Regions from separate parts of the Pseudoalteromonas sp. NEC-BIFX-2020_015 genome, predicted to be linked through region 2. Evidence: riboswitches for the same ligand, from Rfam matches in the RefSeq annotation. Region 2 holds a riboswitch; the other holds the start of a gene.

Region 1 (3,420 bases), on a different contig from region 2:
TATAACGGGCAGTAACACCGTGTTTAGCAGTTGCCTGTCGCACTCAAACGGTTTTGTCGGTGCCGCGCTGAATATTGAGCGAATTGAGTTTGGTTTTGATATTGAAAAAATAAGCACAAAGCGCCCATTTGAAAAGCTCGCAAAGCATTTTTACCACCCTGATGAAGTAAATTTAATAACGCAAAATCAACAACAAGGCGCTGAGCGATTTTTTAGAATATGGACCTTAAAAGAAGCACTCGCTAAAGCCACCAGCCAGCCGATTGCAAAATTACTGAGTCCCAATGTGTTTGATCAATTAACGCAGGCTCATTTGCGCGCTGTAAGCTGCCAATATAATGAGTTTGATGTGAGTGTAGTGAGTAATCAGAGCACTGACTGGCAGTGCTCTGTGGTAAATACTATCGACCAATTACGCGGCGTTTTGAACTTCTAATAAGCGGCTATGAATGGCTTGTACAACGCGATCCGATTCAGCTTGTTCTACCAAAAAGCATAAGTTGTGCTTACTAGCACCATGGCAAATTAAGCGAATATTAAAATCACTTAATACGTTCATTAAATTCATTTCGTGCTGACGTAATTGAATTTGTGAGCCAATCAGCGCCACTAGCGTTAAGTTGTTTTCTACCGAGACATGGCAAAACTCTGCTAATTTATCTAAACAGTCTTGATCAAGCTCAGGACGCGATGCATTTGGCGCGTTATCCAATGTAATAGCCACACTTATTTCTGACGTGGTAACTAAATCAACCGAGATGTTAAACTCGCTTAAAATCGTAAACACGCGCGCTAAAAAACCGCTGGCTAATAGCATTTCAGGGCTCTTAAGCGTAAGCAATAACTGGTTTTTACGCTGTGTAACTGCACGAATACCTGGCAATTGTGATTTTTCACGTTCAATCCACGTACCACCGCGCTCTGGTTCACGGCTCGAACCTACAAAGACGTTAATGTGACTACGGCTTGCTGGTAAAATAGTCGCAGGATGTAGCACTTTAGCGCCAAAAGTGGCCATTTCTGCCGCTTCATCAAAACTTAAGCGCGCAATCGGTGTTGCTTTGGCACATAAACGTGGATCAGTGCTAAATATACCTACCACGTCCGTCCAAATATGCACGCTTTTGGCGTTAATTGCTTCAGCTAATAATGCTGCACTGTAATCTGAACCGCCACGACCAAGAGTGGTCGTTTGGCCGTGTGCATCACTGCCTATAAAACCTTGCGTTACAATAACGTGCTCCGCTAATAGCGGGACCAAATGCTCTTTCGCAGCCGCAGCGGTGGCCGCTACATCTGGTGTTGCCTTTGAAAACTGGCTGTCTGTTTTTAATACTTGGCGCACATCAAAACGAATTGCGTTTAAACCATTCAAACGCAGCACTTGGGTAAATAAATACGACGATAAGCGTTCACCAAAACTCAGGAGTTCATCTTGTTGTTGTTTTGATTTAACGCCTTCACTGGCTAAAGCTTGAAACGCCTTAATAGTTTCGTCAAAGCCATGGGCTAAATCTGCATCAAGCGATAGCTCATTTAAAATGGCTTCTTGAATGGCTAACACGCCAGTGATGTTTTCTGCGCGCTCATCCGTTGAGATATCTTTTTTACACAATGCAACAAGGTGATTAGTGACACCTGCACTGGCACTTACAGCCACTACGCGTACATTGTTATCGGCTACAATAATTTCACTGCAACGGTTCATAGCGTCAAAGTTGGCCACACTGGTGCCGCCAAATTTTGCTACTACGTGATCTGTTTTTTGGTTTTGTGCTGACTGTTGCGCGTTATTAGCAGCTAATTGGGTATTCATGTCGTCTCCTTTTGTGGCATTCAAACCACGGTAATACAAGAAGAACTTGGCAAGGGGGTGCTCGATAAGAAAAGTCCACTGCCAGAAGCTCTCCACCTAATTTGGTGACAGTTTTGAGGATTCAGCCCCATAAACCGAAAAACCACTGTGACGTGCAGTTGTTTTCCTCGGCGAATATTTCCCTCCTTAATGGTCGTTGGCAGTCGTCGCCTCACATTAAGTACCTAAATACCGCACCTCTTCTGAATGTTAGATTAATTGCATTTTATAATTGCCAATTAAAATAACAAAGCCCACATAAAGTGGGCTTTGAAAGTTATCGTTTAGACGTCTAGCTGTCAAGTTGTTTTAATTAATAAAGGTCATTAAATAAAACTACCTGCTAAATATGAGCCCATATAACCGATTGTATACGCTATTAATAAATACAACGACATACGTAAATAACTTAAAAATGTGAGTGCTTTTACTTTACTCATCGCAATAATACCTGCCGCAGAGCCAATAATAAGCATTGAGCCGCCCACACCAGTTGCATACGTGAACGACAACCATTGTTGCGGACTCATGACTATTTCAGCTTTAAGCAGCGCAGCAGTCAGCGGAACGTTATCTACCGCAGCAGAGAGTATACCCATTAAGTAGTTTGCATACTCTGGTGCCATTAACTCATACAAATTCGTAAACTTGCTTAGCATACCCACTTCTTTTAGCGCACCAACAAGCAGTAGTACACCCACAAAAAACAGTAGCGTGTCGTATTCAATTTCACGAATGTAGTCGATGATTTTTTTGTTGACGTCTTTTTTGCGCATTAAAAATTGCGCCGTTAAAAACATTAACGATAAACCAAACAAGAACGTTAACAATGGAGGTACGTGATACATCACACTGAGTGTCAGCGTTGCAATAATCGTCGATAAGAAAATAACGGCAATGGTTATATCCGTTTTTTCAATTCGGCGATCTTCTTGCTTAGTAAACTGCACCGCACCGTTTAACCCAAATGACAGCATAACGGCCAATAAAGCAACACTAAATAATGCAGGGGCAATTAACAGTAGTAAATTTCCAATACTGACTTTACCATCAAGGAAAATCATCAAGGTTGTTACATCACCGGTAATTAACGACACACCACCAGAGTTAACACTGAAGATGATTAACGTTGCGTACTTAATCAGTTTTTTCGGGTCCAGTTTTAACGACATAACAACGGCCAATGAAATTAGCGTCGCGGTAATGTTGTCTGAAATCGACGAGAATAAAAATGAAAAGCCACCAATCAAGAACATTAACTTTCGCTCGCTAATCGAGCTTGGCATGATCTTGTGCACAATATTTTGGATAAAACCTTTAGAGTTTAAATAGGCAACAAAGGTCATTGCAGCCATTAAAAACAACCATAATGTGGCAATCTCTAAAATATTGTGGTCAAGTTGGTGTTGTACACTTTCGGGGGTTTGCCCGTTTAAAGGCGAGATAAATAAGATAATCCAGCATAAAGTACCAAAGAAAAGCGTGGTTTTGGCCTTGTTTACATGGATAATATCCTCTATAACGATGAGCACGAATGCAAGCGCTATCAGGGTTAGGATAATTGC
Region 2 (3,420 bases):
ATGACATGCTTAAACCTTGCTCGCGTGCCCATGCGTTTGATGCCGGACGAGAACCTGGTATAACAATCGCGTATTCTGGAATAGGTTCGCCTTTATCAAGCTGACGCTCATTTACGCAGTCATATACAGGGATAGTGGCTGATAAACGTACGCCAGGGGCAAGTACTGCGCCTTTTTTAACGACTACGCCTTCAACAATCACACAACCTGCGCCAATAAATGCGTCGTCTTCAATGACTACCGGGCTTGCGCCAATTGGCTCAAGTACGCCGCCTAATTGTACTGCAGCGCTTAAATGTACATTTTTACCTACTTGCGCACACGAACCAACCAAGGCGTGGCTATCAACCATAGTGCCTTCGTCAATAAATGCACCAATGTTTACATACGCTGGTGGCATGATAATCGTGCCTTTAGCAACATGTGCACCGCGGCGAACACTTGAGCCACCTGGTACCATACGCACACCATTTTCAGCAGTGAATTCTTGTGGTGCTAGGTTATGTTTATCTACAAAACCACCAGCGAATTCAGTATTAGTGCCGTTTTTAAACGCTTCTAAAATACCTTTTTTTACTTCAACGTTTGCATGCCATTGGCCGTTATCGTCTTGTGTTGCTGCGCGTACGGCGCCCGATTCTAAATTATTTAATAGTTCTAACCAGCTCATTATAAAAACCTGTATTTAATGCCAAGATAAAATGGTGTTATTTGCATTACTGATACAATCAGTTTGCGTTAACTCAAGGTGCGTTAAAGGTGGGCGCAAATACGGGCTAGTAATACGCCCTTGCAAATGCATCAATACTTTAACGGGAATAGGATTTGCCACGGCGAACAAGCTTTGAATCGCTTGTGACCAATCGGCAAATAAATTGGGGTGTTGGCCGCTAAGGCTACGTTTTACAAATTCATGGGTTTGTGTCGGCCACGCATTGGCTGCAACAGACACTAAACCTTTTGCACCCGCTTGGGCAAAGTAAGGCATAAGTGCGTCATCACCACTAAAAATAGCTAACTGTGGTGCGGCATTTCTAAAACCTTCAAACTTGGCGATGTCGCCACTGGCTTCTTTTAGCGCCCATAAATTTTTATGATTTTTTAAATTGCTAATTACGGCAGGTGGAATATCAACAGCGCTGCGCCCTGGGACGTTATAAAGCATGCATGGATGAACACAGGCATCGAGTAGGTTTTCAAACCAGTGGGTTTGACCAATCACGCCTGGCTTTGCGTAAAGAGGAGAGCCAAGTAAGTAGCCGTGAATAGGCAGTTTATTGCAGTATTCAACCCAAGCAATTTGTTGTTTGAGGTTCATACCGCCAACAGCAACCATAAGCGGTACGGTCGGATTTAATTGGCATACATGTTCAACAATGGCTTGTTGCTCTTTAAGCGTTAAGGCAAGGCCTTCGCCTGTGCTGCCAAGCAGTAAAATGCCGTTATTTGCTGCTTGCTGTTGCGCAACTAATTGATCAAGAATCGCATAGTCGACTTCGCCAGCGTCAGTAAAAGGCGTTACAAGTGCTGTCCATAAAGGATAGTTGTTTAAATCAAAATTGTTTTTCATCTACAACGAACTTATAGAGTGTTCGATGAGTATGCTGTGGGGTACGTGAAAGTGCGCCGCATCGTAGTCATTCGAACTAATATAATCCGAAGAGCGAATGGACTTAATATAATAGGGCGCAATGGCCTTATCATGCTAAGACCAGAAGCTCTCCACCAAAAAATTTAACAGCAGCGCTGTTATTGGTGACAGTCGCTGGGATTCAACCCAGTCGCCCGAAGTAACCCTTCACAAAAAGTGTTACTTCTCGGCGTTAATTCCCCTCACGTATGATCATTGGAGTGTGTGCTCCTCACATACGTTACCTGAATAACGCACCTCTTCTAGCCCACAGTGTAAGTTTCATTAAATAAAAAACTTACACCTTAAATAGGGGTAATGGCAGTGATTAAAGCATTTTAGCCGTCTAGGTGTCAAGTTGGCTTTTGAACGATCGCTTCGAGAGGGTGGTTACGTATTAATGTTTTTTTTCGTACACTAGCAAACAAAGTCGGTTTAAGGGTATTCAGTAATGGAAAAATTTCAGGAAATTTATCAGCGAGCAGCGCAGCGTAAAGGCAGTGAAGCGATGCTTGAGCAATTGCTTTACGCGCCGCTTTCTAATAAGCAACTAAAATGCTTGCCTGATGATGCATGGCTTGAAGAATTTACCCGTAAGGTATTTCAAAGCGGCTTTTATTGGTCGGTTATTAATAGTAAATGGACAGGCTTTAGAGAGGTTTTTTGGGACTTTAATATAGAAAAATTACTGATGATGCCACCTGATATGCTAGAGCAAAAAGCAACTGACGAACGTATTATTCGCAACTTTAAAAAAGTACAAACTATTCCAGAAAATGCATATATGATTCACGACGTTGCTCAGCAGCATGGCAGTTTTAGTCAGTTTGTGGCTGATTGGCCAAGTGACGATATAATTGGTTTGTGGGCGTATTTTAAAAAGCACGGTGCACGTTTAGGGGGTAACACAGGCCCGTACACACTGCGCGCATTAGGCAAAGATACCTTTTTGTTGTCGCGTGATGTTGAGGCTTATCTTCGTGGGCATAAAATTATTGATGGTGGTTTGCAAACTAAAAAATCACTAAATAGCGCACAACACTTTTTTAATGAATTACAGCAGCAAAGTGGCTTAAGCCTCCAAGTGCTGAGTTTATTAGTGGCATACAGCGTGGGTGATAACCGCGTTGGCATACAAACAACCGAAGCCTAAGGAATCCAATGAAACTTGTTAGTCGCTATACTCATATTGCAGAAGATTTTGCAGTCCCTGATTTACCTAGCCCTGTTGTTGCACCAACTTTATTACTTTGGAATGAGGCGGTAGCTAAACAGCTCGATATTCAAGTGAGTCCGTCAGAGCGCGCATCCATCTTTAGCGGAAATACCAGTAACAGCACTGTTGCGGCCGTTGCGTTGGGGTATTCAGGGCATCAATTTGGGCATTTTTCACCACGCTTAGGAGACGGCCGCGCGCATTTATTGGGTGCCGTATCTGATCAACATCAACAGCTGTGGGATATTCAGTTAAAAGGGTCCGGTGCTACGCCATTCTCTCGTGGTGGTGATGGGCGCTGTGCTATTGGCCCTGCGATACGTGAATACATTATGAGTGAAGCAATGCATGGCTTAAGTGTTCCGACTACACGCTGTTTAGCCGTGGTTGCCAGTGGAGAAACGGTTTATAGGCAACCACCACAGCAAGGTGCGATAGTAACGCGTGTTGCAAGTAGCCATATTAGAGTGGGGTCTTTTCAGTATTTAGCAACTCAAGGGGACGTGTCAGCGCTACAGGCATTAGCTGATAGTGCAATTGCGCGCCATTACCCTGAAATTCAATCCACAGGGTC

The links. A riboswitch is a leader RNA that binds a small molecule or an ion and turns the genes downstream of it on or off. The one in region 2 is predicted to bind lysine.
Region 1: linked by a shared signal. The riboswitch ahead of lysC (lysine-sensitive aspartokinase 3) and the one ahead of dapA (4-hydroxy-tetrahydrodipicolinate synthase) in region 2 are both predicted to bind lysine.

Annotation. Positions count from the first base shown of each region.
Region 1 is NZ_JABCJL010000007.1:130,684-134,103, reverse strand. It holds gene HH219_RS07355 (4'-phosphopantetheinyl transferase superfamily protein) at 1-436, shown strand, start outside; gene lysC (lysine-sensitive aspartokinase 3) at 413-1,816, opposite strand; lysine riboswitch at 1,894-2,066, opposite strand; gene nhaD (sodium:proton antiporter NhaD) at 2,182-3,420, opposite strand, start outside.
Region 2 is NZ_JABCJL010000027.1:40,421-43,840, forward strand. It holds gene HH219_RS17420 (2,3,4,5-tetrahydropyridine-2,6-dicarboxylate N-succinyltransferase) at 1-670, opposite strand, end outside; gene dapA (4-hydroxy-tetrahydrodipicolinate synthase) at 686-1,570, opposite strand; lysine riboswitch at 1,708-1,901, opposite strand; gene HH219_RS17430 (DNA-3-methyladenine glycosylase I) at 2,082-2,783, shown strand; gene HH219_RS17435 (protein adenylyltransferase SelO family protein) at 2,792-3,420, shown strand, end outside.